DNA from 2 places in the Rossellomorea sp. YZS02 genome. Region 2 is predicted to be linked to the other one. Evidence: riboswitches for the same ligand, from Rfam matches in the RefSeq annotation. Region 2 holds a riboswitch; the other holds the start of a gene.
The links. Region 2 has a riboswitch for S-adenosylmethionine ahead of SLH55_RS12020 (methionine ABC transporter ATP-binding protein). Riboswitches for the same ligand answer to the same signal wherever they lie in the genome.
Positions count from the first base shown of each region.

Region 1: it holds a riboswitch for S-adenosylmethionine, as region 2 does, so the genes downstream of both, SLH55_RS07175 (O-acetylhomoserine aminocarboxypropyltransferase/cysteine synthase family protein) here and SLH55_RS12020 (methionine ABC transporter ATP-binding protein) in region 2, are expected to answer to the same signal.

Region 1 covers NZ_JAXBLY010000005.1:191,596-199,331, reverse strand. The annotation lists gene SLH55_RS07195 (polysaccharide biosynthesis tyrosine autokinase) at 1-1,186, opposite strand, end outside; gene SLH55_RS07190 (sugar transferase) at 1,217-1,879, opposite strand; gene SLH55_RS07185 (S41 family peptidase) at 2,129-3,586, opposite strand; gene metX (homoserine O-acetyltransferase MetX) at 3,740-4,813, opposite strand; gene SLH55_RS07175 (O-acetylhomoserine aminocarboxypropyltransferase/cysteine synthase family protein) at 5,012-6,307, opposite strand; SAM riboswitch class I at 6,569-6,686, opposite strand; gene SLH55_RS07170 (PLP-dependent aspartate aminotransferase family protein) at 6,775-7,736, opposite strand, start outside.
Region 2 covers NZ_JAXBLY010000011.1:19,020-26,755, forward strand. The annotation lists gene SLH55_RS12005 (carboxymuconolactone decarboxylase family protein) at 725-1,090, opposite strand; gene SLH55_RS12010 (MetQ/NlpA family ABC transporter substrate-binding protein) at 1,508-2,332, opposite strand; gene SLH55_RS12015 (methionine ABC transporter permease) at 2,349-3,017, opposite strand; gene SLH55_RS12020 (methionine ABC transporter ATP-binding protein) at 3,014-4,036, opposite strand; SAM riboswitch class I at 4,189-4,295, opposite strand; gene SLH55_RS12025 (hypothetical protein) at 4,400-4,753, opposite strand; gene SLH55_RS12030 (thioredoxin family protein) at 5,541-5,852, opposite strand; gene SLH55_RS12035 (toprim domain-containing protein) at 5,855-6,214, opposite strand; gene SLH55_RS12040 (YusG family protein) at 6,389-6,625, opposite strand; gene gcvH (glycine cleavage system protein GcvH) at 6,719-7,102, opposite strand; gene SLH55_RS12050 (arsenate reductase family protein) at 7,232-7,588, opposite strand; gene SLH55_RS12055 (ArsR/SmtB family transcription factor) at 7,699-7,736, opposite strand, start outside.

The DNA of each region.
Region 1 (7,736 bases), on a different contig from region 2:
CTAATGCCAAAGAATCTGATACGACCATCGGCGGACTGTCAATAATGATATATTCATACTCTTTCTTAAGCTCTTGCAGCAACTGGTCCATTCTCTTTGATGACAGAAGTTCTGTAGGATTCGGAGGTATGATTCCGGCGACGATGACCGAGAGATTCGGAATATGTGTTCCTGATACAATTTCCTTCGCTGTAGAATATCCTTCTAGATAGGAAGTAACCCCTTTTCTACTGCTGACACCAAAGAGGAATTGTCCATCAGGTCTCCTTAAGTCACAATCGATATAAACGGTTTTCTTATTATCGAGTGCCATGACGATCGCAAGGTTGGCACTGGTCAATGACTTCCCTTCATTTGGATGCTTACTTGTCACCATTAATGCAGAAGCAGCATTGTTCTTCGTTTTATACTGGACAATCGTCCTTAGCGAACGATAAGCCTCAGCAAGAGGGGAATGAACCTCTCCGGCTTTTAATAGATGTTGAGATAAGCCCCCGCCCACCTTTTTAGACTTCTTCATATGAGGAATCCCACTCAACACCGGAAGGGATAATGCCTCTTCTACTTCATGGATGGTGATTAATTTCATATCAAAGTGTTTCCTATAGAGAACCCATGTAGCAGACAAAATAAACCCAATGACCATAGACAGAAGGATGTTGATCATTTTATTGGGGCGTACCGGCTTATCACTTGGACTGGCAGATGAAAGAACATGAACATTATCGATATCCATCACTTTCTTTACTTCTTCTTTAAACGTCAGAGCTACTTCATTCGCAATTTCTGCTGCGTTTTCAGGATTCGGGCTCTCAGCGATGATGGAAATGATCTGGGAGTTTTCGTTCGTGACTACACTTGTTTGTTTAACCAGCTCTTCCTTACTGATGCGCTGGTCAAGCTTATCTTCGACCTTATCCATGATCCGGTCACTCTTGATCATGATACTGTAGGTTTCAATTAAACGGATATTGATTTCCACTTCATTAAGTGATAAGTCTTCCCCATTCCCTTTCACGACCGTACCATTGACCAGCAGATCTGTCTTGGATTCATACATAGGAGAGAGCCAGAAGAACGTGATGATGGCCCCCAGGACCGTCGTGAGTATTGTGGTCAGGATAATGAATTTCAAACCGTTTTTTAGCTCTTTCAATATAGCTTGATAATTAAATGATTGCTCCACCCCTACACTCCTTTCAACCTCCGTTGTTCTCTAATAAGAACCACTACGCCGCAAAACAGTACCGATTGTCTTCAACAGGATCTTGAGGTCCAACCGGAGAGATTGATTATAAACATAATATAAATCGTAGAATATCTTCTGTCCGTGGTTCATATCAGAGCGCCCATTTACTTGGGCATATCCGGTCATTCCGGGTTTTACTAATAATCTCTGTCGCTGCTGTTCATCATAATATCGAGTGATGCGTGGCACTTCCGGTCGTGGACCTACCATACTCATATCACCCTTTAGAACATTCAATAGTTGTGGTAATTCATCGAGGCTTGTTTTACGAAGAATCTTTCCCAGGGTGGTAATATCCGGATTGTGTTCCCCTTTGAACACGAAGTCATCAGGGACTTTATCTTTCCAGCCGTACTCTACTTCATTGGATTCCCTCATGGTTCGGAATTTATAAATAGTAAAGGGAGTATGATTGATGCCTGTCCGGGTTTGTTTAAATATGACCGGGCGACCATCCATCATCATAATGAGCAGGTATATCAGGAGAAAGATCGGGCTTAATAGAATCATAGAAATCAAACTGATGACGATATCCATCATCCTCTTGCTGTTCAACTTATCTATTCGAGTCTTAATGTCCACCTGCTCCAGTGCAACGCTCTCTTCATGCATTTTACTTGGTTCTATCAATATTCCTCACCTCCTTAAAAAAAGTAATTAGAAATAATGTTAATTTACTATATTGAGGATAAGGACTATATATTCATTACTTGTTATCTATTTTTTCAATCTTGCACCTCCTTTTAGTCATATAGAACCCTTAATTGGTAAATTAAGTTATATTATTCGACATCCATTCCTATATCCCCTCTTTTTTCACGAATAAAACTAAAAAAAAGAGAAAGGTTCATTTCACTAAGAACCTTTCTCTTTAGCAGACTATTCTTTATCAGTTCCTTTTGCTGTTCTTTCAATATACTCCAAAGCCGCCTGCAGCTGCAGATCATTCTGCTCATTCTGCACCGCTTTTACTATTTCTTCCTGTAGTCTCTCCCCAGTTTTGGCATCGATGATTCCCGTGACATCCATGCTTTCCTGGATCTGGAAGTCCTTGACGGCCTTAGCGGTTTTCTTGCTGAAATATCCATCGACCCGATCAAGTGTGAAGCCTAACCCTTGAAGCATTTCCTGGGCATTTTTCACCTGTTCATTGTTTATGCCTTCTTCCAATGGCTTCTCCACCTGAAGGGGATGGGCATAGAAGTAGGATGGCTGTCTGACCGGGATGTCCGGCTTGATTCCCTTCTTATGGATCCAGTTCCCGTTCGGCGTCAGCCATTTGAACATCGTCAGCTTGATGTTGCTGCCGTCCCCCATCGGCACTGCCTGCTGTACGGTCCCTTTCCCGAAGCTCTTCGTCCCGATCAGGGGATAGCCTTCTGCCTCTTTCAGCGCACCGGCAAGGATTTCAGATGCAGATGCACTGCCCTCATCGATAAGAACGACGACAGGATACGCTTTTCTTTCCTTACTGTTCGAGAAGGATTTCAGCACCTCTCCGCTTCGTTCCTGGATTTGGACATACGGTTTTTTCTCAGTGACGAATTGTTTCAGGATTTCTTCCACACTCGACAGGAGTCCTCCAGGGTTGCCCCTCACATCCAGGACCAATCCTTCCACTTTTTTCTTTTCAAGTTCTGCCAGCTGCTTTTTAAAATCGATGGCGGTATTTTCCGAGAAGGTGGTAATTTGAATATAACCCGTTTTCTTACCATTGACTTCCTTCACATCCGAGATGACCGTTTCAACCGGGATATCGTCCCGTTTCACGGACACTTCGATTGGATCCGACAGTCCTTCTCTCGTGATCTCCAACTTCACTTCCGTACCCTTTTTCCCTCGTATTTTCAACGTTGCCTCGTAAAGGTCGAGGCCGTCGATACTGTTCCCGTCCACCTTGATGATGCGGTCATTCGGTTTCAGTCCCGCTTTCTCGGCAGGTGAATTTTTAAACGGTGCCACGATGACAAGCTTCCCGTCCATGATCGTGACCTCCGCACCGATTCCTTCAAAGGACGAATCCAAGGCGTCATTGAATTGGGACGCGGTCTCTGCGTTCATGTATACAGAGTACGGATCATCGAGGGTTTTCAGCATCCCCTGGATCGCACCTTCCACGAGCTGCCCTTTGTCTACATCCTGAAAAAACTTATCGCTGATCAGATCATAAGCGACCTCTACCTTGTGAAGCTTATCATTAAGCTCCCCTTTACCATCGAACTGAGCAGGCTCGTCCCCTGCCAAATCAGCCCATTCCAAACCTCCATACATTCCTCCTGCACCGATCAGCATGCTAATGATGATGGTGATGATGAGCCTTCTGCCCGTCCACTCCATATATTCCCCTCCAGCTAGTCGTTTGTTTATGGTCTGGATGAAAATCTTCCACCCAACGAAAAAAGACACCACACAAAAACGCGCTAAGGCGGTGCGATGTCTTTGCTTATCTAACTATATGCCGGAAGGGGACGAGTTATGATTGGATGGAGATTATTTGATGTTCGTCGCCATTCTTTGAACCTGATGGTGTTTGAGATGGGAAGAGATGATCCCTCCCCACTTCTCAAATTCCACTAAAAATCCGTCATGACCGAATGCTGTCGGGATATAGTAGTGCTCCCCATTTGATACTTGTTCCGTGAAGTCTTTTAAGTATTGAGGGGAATAGATCAAATCACCCTCGTAGCTGATGGAAATCAGCTCGCACCGATAGGATTCAGCGACTTTATCCACACCTCCCCTTCCTCTTCCGATATCATGGGTATTCATGGCTTTCAACAAGGTAAGATAGCTGTTGGGATCAAAACGCTTTCCTAATTTCTTTCCTTGATAATCCAGATAGCTCTCTACATTAAATTGCTCATTCGTCCTCTCCCGCTGAAACCGCTGATCGAATAATTCCTGGGTCCGATACGTCACCATCCCGACCATCCTTGCGATCTCCAGCCCTTTTAAACCGGCTCCCTGGGGATAGTGTCCGTTATAAAATTCTGGATCCCCTTCGATCGCCGTGATCCCGATATGATTGAACGCGAGACCATAATCATTCAGTGCCGGTGAGACAGCAAGGGCGAACACTTTATTGATATAGGAAGGGTACAGCACTCCCCACTCAAGCGCCTGCATACCACCGAGTGAACCTCCGATCACAGCTTCTACGTGCTGGACGGATAGCTGCTGCAGCGCCTCATATTGGGCATGGACCATATCTCTTATCGTGATGTGGGGGAAATCCGGACCGTATCGCTCTCCGGTATCCGGATTGACGGCCGTTGGACCACTGCTTCCTTCACACCCTCCCAATACATTGAAAGCAACCACATTGAATCGCTCCGTATCAACATACGACCCGGGGCCAATCAGTCCAGCCCACCAGCCGCGGTCCTCACTGGTACCTTTGACAATATGGGTTCCAGTGAGGGCATGACATACGAGGATGACAGGGCCATCTTTACGACCTGTACGCTCATATGCAAGATGAACATTTTCCAACTCGATGCCTGATTCTAACGTGAGGGATGGGATGGTAATGGAGCTTACTTCGTACGAATATGAATTCTCCATTCCTCCACCTCCTTTTTGGTGTTGTTTGGGGTGATCGATGGGTTGAGTTTTTCCACCGACCATATGTCCCGATTAGTATTAAAGGTTCATTTAAATTTGACTGCAAGAAGCAGTTTCGCTGATATCTGTATACAGTAACCCGCTGGATGCCCTTTTACTAGCATCCAGCCCTGGATTTATCTTCAATAAACCTAAATCTTATACCTTCGACGTTTCCAACGCCACTTCAATCGCATGATCCAAATCCTCGATCAGGTCTTTCACAGATTCCAAGCCGACGGAAAGTCTTACAAGATCCTCGGTTACCCCGGTCGCGCGGATTTCCTGCTCATTTAATTGCTGATGCGTCGTGGAAGCTGGATGAATGATCAGTGATTTCGCATCCCCGACGTTGGCAACATGGGACCATAGGGAAATATTATCAACGACTTTCCGCCCTGAATCCCTGCCCCCTTTTATGCCAAAGACGACGATGGAGCCTGCTCCGTTTTTTAAATATTTTTGAGCAAGTGCGTGGGATGGATGCTGAGGCAGTCCAGGATAAGACACCCACGCGACCCCGCTGTGCTGATTTAAATGCTCCGCAATCTTCAATGCGTTTTCCGTATGACGTTCGATACGGAGGTGCAGGGTTTCAAGTCCCTGCAGCAACAGGAATGCGTTTTGAGGACTTAAGCAGGCACCGAGATCCCTGAGAAGCTGCACTCTAAGTTTGGTGATAAATGCAGCCGGGCCAACATCTTGTGCGTAGCGAAGTCCATTATAGCTTCTGTCCTCTTCCGTGAATCCAGGGAATTTCTCATGGTTCCAGTCAAACTTCCCTCCGTCAATGACGACGCCTCCGATTGCCGTCCCGTGACCACCGATCCATTTGGTTGCAGAGTGGATGACGATATCCGCTCCCCACTCGATCGGCTTGCACACGTACGGAGTGGCAAAGGTGTTATCAATGATAAGTGGAATGTGGTTGTCATGCGCCACTTTTGAGACCGCCTCGATATCCAGAACGTGAAGGCTTGGATTTCCAATCGTTTCGGCAAATACCGCCTTCGTTTTCGGCGTAATTGCTTTACGGAAGTTCTCAGGATCAGTCGGATCCACAAAATGAACCTTGATCCCGTATTTCGGCAGAGTCGTAGAGAACAAGTTATACGTTCCACCGTAGAGATTTGTGGCTGCCACGATTTCATCTCCTGCTCCAGCAATATTCAGGATCGACAGGGAGATGGCGGCCATTCCCGATGACACCCCAAGGGCCCCGATGCCTCCTTCTAACAAGGCAAGGCGCTTCTCCAAAACGTCGACTGTCGGATTCATGATGCGTGTATAGATGTTGCCAGGCTCTTCAAGGGCAAATAGTTTGGCTGCATGATCGCTGTTATCGAATACGTAGGAAGTAGTTTGATAGATCGGTACCGCTCTTGATCCTGTGGATGGGTCGGGCTCCTGGCCGCCGTGAAGTAGCAGAGTGTCGAAATCGAATGATTTGGTCATTGGGAATTCCTCCTGGTTTTTTTAGATTTGGGCTTTGGATTGGTTTACGGTTGGTTTGGTTTGGTTTGGTTCAGCTGTTGAAAAGGGTGGTTTTTTCAGCTGTTGATTATTGGGATGAATTCACCTGCTGAATTTTCAAAGAATATCAGCAGCTGAACTTCTCCAAACATTCTCCTGCTGAACACAAAAACTGAGAAGATAGAAGAGGTAAAAACAAAAAACCCTCTTCCTAAGAAGAGGGTCTAAATGAATAGGGTCCTCCTCTTATCTTTCAGGCAAATCGCCTGCAGGAATTAGCACCTTTTCATGCGACGCTTTAGCGTACATGAAGGTTGCCGGGTTTCATCGGGCCTAGTCCCTCCACCTCTCTGGATAAGAGCATATAGTTGTCAAAGTAAAAAATTCTTGCGTTGAGATGAATTATAAAGGGTAAGGAGCACCATCGTCAAGAGTATTTTCAGAATTTTTTATTTTTTAACAGAAGCTACAATGGCGTCTGTAAACTGAGCGACGATGTCTTCCCCATCCTCGATACCTAACGATATGCGCACCACATGGGTGTTGATGCCAAGTTTCTCCTGAGCTTCTTTCGGAAGGGCACGATGGGATGTTCCAAGTGGATACGATACCGTCGTTTCCACACCGGCCAGGGACGGGATGATTTTGATCCAGCCAAGGGACTTGAAGAATGTACTGATGTCACATGTTGGCTCAAGTTCAATCGTCACGATTGCACCGTTCCCTTTTTCTGATAGGTTGCTTGGGTAATAGACCGATTTCACTCCTCTGTTGTTTCGCAGTTCATCTGCAAGGGTCTCTGCGTTACGGGCCTGTGTCCCGACTCTCAGTGCCAGCGTTTTGGCACCACGGCAGGTCAACCAGGCTTCGAAAGGGCTTAAATTCGAACCAATATTGACCACTTTCTCTCTTGCTTTTTGGACAAGCTCTTCGTGACCTACGACCACCCCTGCCGTGATATCACTGTGTCCACCGATATATTTCGTCGCGCTGTGGGCGACCAAGTCTACGCCTTCAAGGAAAGGCTGGCGCAGAAACGGCGTGGCAAACGTATTGTCAATCATCGTTTTCAAGCCATGCTTTTCCGCCAAAGCGACCATTTTAGAGATATCTTCAACACGCATAAATGGATTTGTGACGGTTTCACTGTAAAGCAGTTTGGTTTGCGGAGTGATCGCTGTTTCTACTTCCTTCTCATTTGTAAAATCAACGAATGATGTGGTTATGCCGAATGAGTTCAGTTCTGCTTTTAACATATGGAAGGTACCACCGTACAAATCCTCTGCTGCTACGATATGGTCTCCTGATCGAACGACAGCCAGGATTCCCACGAGGATGGAGGATAAACCGGAAGATGTGGCGACACCAGCTGGTGCTCCTTCCAGGTCCGCCACCATCTTCCCCAGTTCAT
Region 2 (7,736 bases):
ACAACTATACTACCCCCTCGTTCATAAGACAAAACCGGAATTTCATCATTTTTTCTGAAAAATTCACCTTCAGAATCACTCCCGGGGGCTACCCTTAAGTTTTCACAAAATTCCGCCATTATACTGCCAATTAATAGTATGGAAGTGTGAATTTATTAATTAGAATGTATATTTATTGATTTTTTGATACTCTCTTTCAAAAATGGCAACTGTTGTTGCTTTTGACGAAGATAGTGGCGGTTGATTTCCGTTCCAGGTGCTCGCTTTCCGCGGGGCTGGCGGTGAGCCTCCTCGGCTGCGCCTGCAGCGAGAATCAACTGACGAAAAGTTTGACTATCACAAAGGAAATGTGAAGATAGCGTATGACACTGCTTTTTCATTCGTTGCCGTGACTGATTTTATTTCATAGTCCCATACTCTTTTTAAACGGATGGTCACACACCATTTTGCTCTGTCAACTACTGACTACGTTAGAGGGTGAAGGGAACTGCGTAGACTCCTACGGAAAACGGGCGTGCCGAGACCCCGGAAGCGGTTTTTGCTGAGGAGGCTCGGCCGAACGTCCGTGGAAAGCGGAGCAGTGCCCTTCACCCTCCTGCACCACAACCTAAATGACAGAGCATACCCAAAACTTAAGTCTGTATAAGAATCGCAACAATTTTTGAGAAAACTGCCTTACGAAAAGAGTCAAAAAAAAGAGAAGGATTTCTCCCTCTCGATTAGGTTATTGCTTTAATTGATTCAAGTCTTGAATCGACTGTTGAACCAGGGTGACTGCCTGGCTCATGACGGCTCCTCCGCCGAATGCAGCTGTTACGCCGATGGCCTCAAGGATTTCTTCCTCACTGCACCCTTGATCGAGGCATCCTTTTGTGTGATAGATGATGCAGTATTCATCCTGTGAATACAGACTGATTCCAAGGGCAATCAGCTGTTTTTCTTTTTTGGTAAGTACTCCTTCTCTAAAGCAGTGCTCGGTAAATGTGTTATACTGCTCAGCTAGTTCCGGCATTTTCTCAGTGAAGATTCCAAGTCCCATTTTATAATCATGAAGGGCTGCTTCTGTTGTATTTCTCGGTTCCATCTGCATTTCATTCAACTCCATCTCAAAATAGATTCATCGGAAATAGTATGAGCCAATCAGGAAATGATTATGTTATTAAATTACGGAAAGGGCTGTGATCAAATAAAGAGGCTGGGACATAACTAAATCTATACACTCTAAAGACGAACAATGAGATTACGTGTTACACCGCTGTTGATTTCCGTGCAAGACTTCGCTTTCCTCGGGCGGAAGGCGAGCCTCCTCACAGCTTGCGCTCCTGCGGGGTCTCACCTATTCCGCTTTTCCCGCAGGAGTCTTTGTCTTGCACTCCAATCAACAGCTAGAACCTGCTAAATACATGGATTTTAAAAATTAAAAATCCGAACGAGTTAGATTTTTATCAAATTACTCGTTCGGATTTTTCTTTATCTGAAACCCTTTTGTCCCAGTCTCTTATGATTGTTATTCAGTTACCGGTACCACCGCTCCGTCCCATTCTTCATTGATGAAGTCTTGGATTTCTTTTGAGCGCAATGCCTCAACCAAAGCTTTTACCTCTTCTTTGTTTTCATCACCTTTGTTCACTGCAATCACATTTACATACGGTGAGTTACTGTCTTCGATGGCAATTGAATCTTCGAGTGGCTTCAAGCCAGCATCGATGGCATAGTTCGAATTGATGACGACCGCATCCCCTTCTTCATTTTCATACATTTGTGGAAGCAGGGCTGCTTCGTATTCATAATCGAATTTCAGGTTTCTAGGGTTTTCTTTGATGTCTTCCAGTTGAGCCTGTGTATTCTCGACACCGTCTTTTAATGTAATCAGACCCTTTTTCTCCAATAAAGTAAGGATGCGTCCATGGTCGGAAACGGAGTTACTCATGAGAATCGTTGCGCCTTCTGGAAGGTCCTCAAGTGATTTATACTTTTTAGAGTATACACCGATCGGCTCGATATGAATTCCGCCGGCGTTGACGAAATCATAGTCATTTTCTTTCATTTGTAAGTCCATATACGGTGTGGTTTGGAAATAGTTCGCATCCAGGTCCCCATTATCCAGGTCTTTGTTCGGTAGGATATAGTCCTGATACGTCTCGATTTGAAGATCGATCCCTTCCTCCTCTAAGATCGGCTTCACTTGTTCAAGAATTTCTGCATGAGGTACATTCGATGCCCCAACCACTAACTCCTTCTCGTCACTGCCTCCGGAACTTGAATCATTCCCGCATGCTGCTAAACCAAAGATACTCGTTGCTGCAATAATACCTGCTGCCCATTTTTTCATTATCATTCTCTCCTTTTTATCTTTTATCTAATTTATTTGTAAAGAAATCACCTATTAGTTGAATGGCGAAAACGACAAGTAAAATCATGATCGTTGCTGCCAGTGTTACATCTTCCCTGCTGCGCTGGAATCCATCCAGATAGGCGAGATTCCCCAAGCCTCCTGCCCCGATGACCCCTGCCATCGCTGTATATCCAACGAGGGCGATGGCTGTTACTGTGATTCCTGATATTAAAGCCGGAAGTGATTCAGGGATCAATACTTTCCATATAATCGTACTCGTTTTAGCTCCCATTGCTTTCGCTGCTTCAATGACGCCTTTGTTCACTTCTCTCAGAGCAATCTCAACCATCCTGGCATAGAAAGGAGCCGCTCCTATGATCAAAGCAGGAAGAGCTGCGTTCGCTCCACGTATCGTATCCAATAATAATTTGGTGAAGGGAATCAATAGTACAATCAGGATAATGAACGGGATGGAGCGGAACACGTTGACCACTGCACTCGTTATGGTATAAGTAAGCTTGTTCTCCCACAAATTTTCCTTGGATGTAAGAAATAACAAAATTCCAAGGATCATCCCCAATACAAATGTAATTAACACCGACATCCCGGTCATATAAAGGGTTTCAAGGGTGGCTTCCCACATCTTTTCCCAATCCACATTCGGAAATAAGTTCTCCATCATCCTCGTAACACCTCCACCTTAACCAACTGCTCTTCGGCAAACTGAACGGCTTTGTTGACCGTCTGTTCTTCCCCGTCCAGATGGACGGATAGCGTACCGTAAGCTCCTTTTTGTGTTTGTGAAATTTGCCCTTGCAGGATATTGACTTCAAGATCGAATTTCCTGATCAGGCTGGTGATGAGCGGTTGCTCAGTCGAATCGCCCACGAATGTAAATTTAATGACTTTTCCATTCGGATACTGTTCCAATAGGTGCTGAATTGTTTCTCCCGTTTCCTCTCCTTGGGATACTTCCTTTACAAATCGCTTTGTCACCTGCTCTTGTGGATTCCGGAACACTTCCAGGACATCACCAATTTCTACAACCTTCCCTTTTTCCATGACAGCCACACGGTGACAGATTTTTTTGATCACATGCATTTCATGGGTGATCAAGACGATTGTGAGTCCTAACCGTTGATTGATGTCCACCAGCAAATCAAGGATGGAATCGGTGGTTTGCGGGTCTAATGCTGAGGTGGCTTCATCGCATAGAAGGACGTTTGGATTATTCGCCAGAGACCTCGCTATCCCGACTCTTTGTTTCTGCCCTCCGCTCAGTTGAGAAGGATAGGCATCCCCTCTGCCTTCCAATCCGACCAGCACCAATAATTCATTGGCTCTTTGTATCCTTTCCTTCTTGGGTACCCCTGCAATTTCCAAGGGGAACATAATATTTTGCAGGACAGTCCGGGACCAGAGGAGGTTAAAGTGTTGAAAAATCATTCCAATGGACTGTCTTGCCTCTCGCAACTTTTTCCCCTTCACCTTGGAAACGATTTGTCCATTCACATCGACAATACCCTGATTCGGAACCTCGAGTCCATTGAGCATTCGAATCAGCGTACTTTTACCTGCACCACTATAGCCGATCACTCCAAAAATTTCTCCTTCGGCAATGTCAATATTTACTCCATCAACTGCAGCAATCGGACCATTTTTGGATTGATAGATTTTCTTTACATCTGAAATGCTGATCATGTTGTCTCCACCTTCTTTCTAAGTAAAACGGTCGTTTTAATCAGGATTGTAAATATATCCCTGCAACCTCTCAAGCTCTTTCAGGATATTCAATAAAAAAATGCCCTCCTGCGATAAGCAGAAAGGCATAATCATATATAGGACTATCCTTTCTCTCATCTTTCAAAGCAATCGCTTTGAGTGAATTGGCACCATTTCAATTTTCATTGACGGTTGCCGGGCTTCATAGGGCACGTCCCTCCACCTCTCTAAATAAGAGTAAAGTATCAAGTTATTTAATTTTATTAGCTAAAGACTCTGAAAATTTGCTACAAGAGAGATTCTATCATCGGATATAGAAAAGTGTCAATTCTTTTTTTACTTTTATGACACTTTAACCGGTTCCTTCACCCTGGACCTTGTCAACCAAAGCACCGACTCCACAAATAGCAGCGGGCGGTATCCTCCCCTGACTTCAAGGATTCCTTTTTCAACCAGTTGGGACAATCGCTCTTCACCTGTCAACAGAGAAATGATATCCCCCTCTTCTCCCTCGATCACAAAATGTGCTTCAGGCATTATATCTTCTAATACTGCACAACGGCTGTTCGAAATGGAAATTCCATAGATCCAATCCCTGCATTGAAAATGAAGGATAAATGGGCTGTCTGGAAACAAGAGTCGTAAATGGTATCTTGAATGACACTGATCTACTAATTCCTCTAAATATAGTCGCATGAATACCCTCCCAGTGAAACTTCTATATACTTACAATTCCACTTCAGGTGATCATTCCCTTTTAAACATTCTCGACATGTTTTGAACGGATGTATCAAATTTGTCGAACAGTAAGAATTTGGATGATGGAAGGTCAAAAAATGAGGGGATTCGAACCATTTCCCGAGAAATATGTCTGCGAATGTAGAACGAAAAATGCTAAAATGTCCAAAGTATAAAAACAAAAGGCTGTTTTCGTAAACATTGTTGTTTTTGGATGTAGCGAGTGGCGGTTGATTTCCGCTACAGGTGCTCGCTTTCCGCGGGGCTGGCGGTGAGCCTCCTCGGCTTCGCCTGCGGGGTCTCACCTGTCCAGCGTTTCCCGCAGGAGTCGAGCACCTTCCGCTCCAATCAACTGACGCGAAATTTGACTATCACAAAGGAAATGTGGAGATCGGGTATGCCACTGCTTTTTCATTCGTTGCAGTGACTGATTTTATTTCATAGTCCCATACTCTTTTAAAACTGATGGTCACACACCATTTTGCTCTGTCAACACATACTACTCCAGAGGGTGAAGGGAACTGCGTAGACTCCTACGGAAAACAGGCGTGCCGAGACCCCGGAAGCGGTTTTTGCTGAGGAGGCTCGGCCGAACGTCCGTGGAAAGCGAAGCAGTTCCCTTCACCCTCCTGCACCATAACTTAAATGACAGAGCATCGTATATCTTGGTTTGTATGAGAATAGCAACAATCTTTGCGAAAACAGCCAAACAAAAAGACCCTCTTTAAAAAGGTCTTTTATCTCTCTAAGCATTCTTGGTGATGGTCTCATAGATGAATGGAACGGATTGAAAGGCATAAATCCTTTCTTGTTCCACGCTATCTTTTAAGAGGAGCAGGCAGGGTACACTTTCAATGGAGTGCTCTTCTGCATATTCGGGCAAGTAGTTCAAGTTTGCTTTCACAAAATGGAACGACTGGGGAAGTTTCTCCACAACGTCCATCATTTTACCTGCAACCTGGCATGTACCACACATTGGTGTATAAAGGTATACGGCTGCTAACGTATGACCATCAATCGATTGCTGTAATTCTTCTGTACTGCTTACCTCGATCAAAACTAGATCATCCTTTTTCCAAGATATTGTTTATGCACATCAATGTTTGCTCCGATCAGAACAGAGGCAAGGTGATATTCAGGAGCTGCGGCTACTTCTTTGTACATCCGGTCGATGTAAAGGTGTCCGGCCTCAGGAAATTCACGCATAAACTGTTTACGTAACTTCTCACCTGCATCATCGGCATCCACCAGGATGTACACATCCCTTTCAAACAGTTCGTCAATCAGTTCGTCCATCTTTGTAATACTGATCGTTCCATTTGTGCAAATGATTTCAATTGGTTCTTTAATAATGTCTTTTACTTTTCTCTTATCGGTTGTTCCTTCAACGATAATTACCTTTTCGTCAAGTTCCATCATGATCATCACCTTATCTTTCAGAAATAAGATTAGGATAGTATATTCAGATAACAAGAGATGATGTCCACTTTCTACTCATATTTTCTCATGTTTACAAAAAATAGTGCAAGTGGTTTGTTTCATTACGTATAGAAATGGTGCCAGATTCAATAATGAATCTGGCACCGAGAAAATCTAACACCATCCACCTTCATCACAATCCGTATATCTGGCGTCATGTCCATCAGTGGAAGTATAGCTTTGATAAATTTTATTTTCCTTTGCTTCAAAGTTCGGTTCCAGAGTCACCCCATCAAGAGGCAGACTCATTTTGCCGATCGGTTGATTATCAAGGTATAACTCAACTTCACCATTTTTTAGTTTACCAGTGACTCTGCCTGTCACATCTAATTTCTTTGGTTCAAGGACCATACGTCTTCATCCTTTCTATTTACGCGTAGTCATATGATGCCCAAAAAGAAAAACAAAACACCTTGAGAAATCCTCAAGGTGTCCTGGCAGATATTATCCTTCATTAATCATTTCGTCATACTGTTCAGCTGTCATAAGCTTGTCTACTTCTCCAGCATCTGAAGGCTCAACAACGACCATCCATGCCTTTTCATAAGGTGATTCGTTCACGAATTCAGGGCTGTCGGACAGCTCTTCATTCACTTCTACCACCTTACCTGAAACAGGGGCATACAGCTCAGAAACGGTCTTAACCGATTCAACACTGCCGAATGGCTCATTCGCTTTGATTTCATCGCCAACCTCAGGTAACTCGACGAATACGATATCGCCCAGTTCAGATTGTGCAAATGATGTAATTCCTACGCGTACATTTTCCCCTTCAACTTTGACCCACTCGTGTTCTTCTGAATAACGAAGTTCTTTCGGTGTACTCATTCTCTATCCCTCCAAATGCTAGTTATACAACCTAATATTGACACACTTTTCATTGAAAAAGCAAGAAAACCAAGTATGAATAATGAAACTTTTTCATAGCCCATGATTTAGGGAATCCAGGGCCCCGAATTACTTCCAGGTATCTTCAAATGTTTCTTCTTTAAAACCTACTGTAACCTGGTTTCCATCCGTTGTAATCGGACGTTTGATCAGCATTCCGTCAGAGGAAAGGATTTCCAATAATTCATCATCCGATGCTGAATTCACTTTATCTTTTAAACCAAGTTCACGATATTTTTTTCCACTTGTATTGAAAAACTTCTTAAGAGGATATCCGCTCTTTTCATACATGCTCTTAAGTTCTTCTTTTGAGGGCGGATTCTCTACAATATGTACTTCATTCAAAGCTGTGCCCTGGTCTTCCAGCCACTTTTTAGCTTTGCGGCATGTACCGCACTTCGGATAAGAATAAAAAGTCAATGACATCATTCCACCACCTTTCAATAAAATCCGGAGACGGGGAAATCCCCGTCCGGCAACAGTCATCTATTTCTTACATTCGACAATATCCGTAAGTATCCTTCTTTTCAGAAACATTAGCTGCATTGATTTTCTACCGTTTCTACCAACTCTT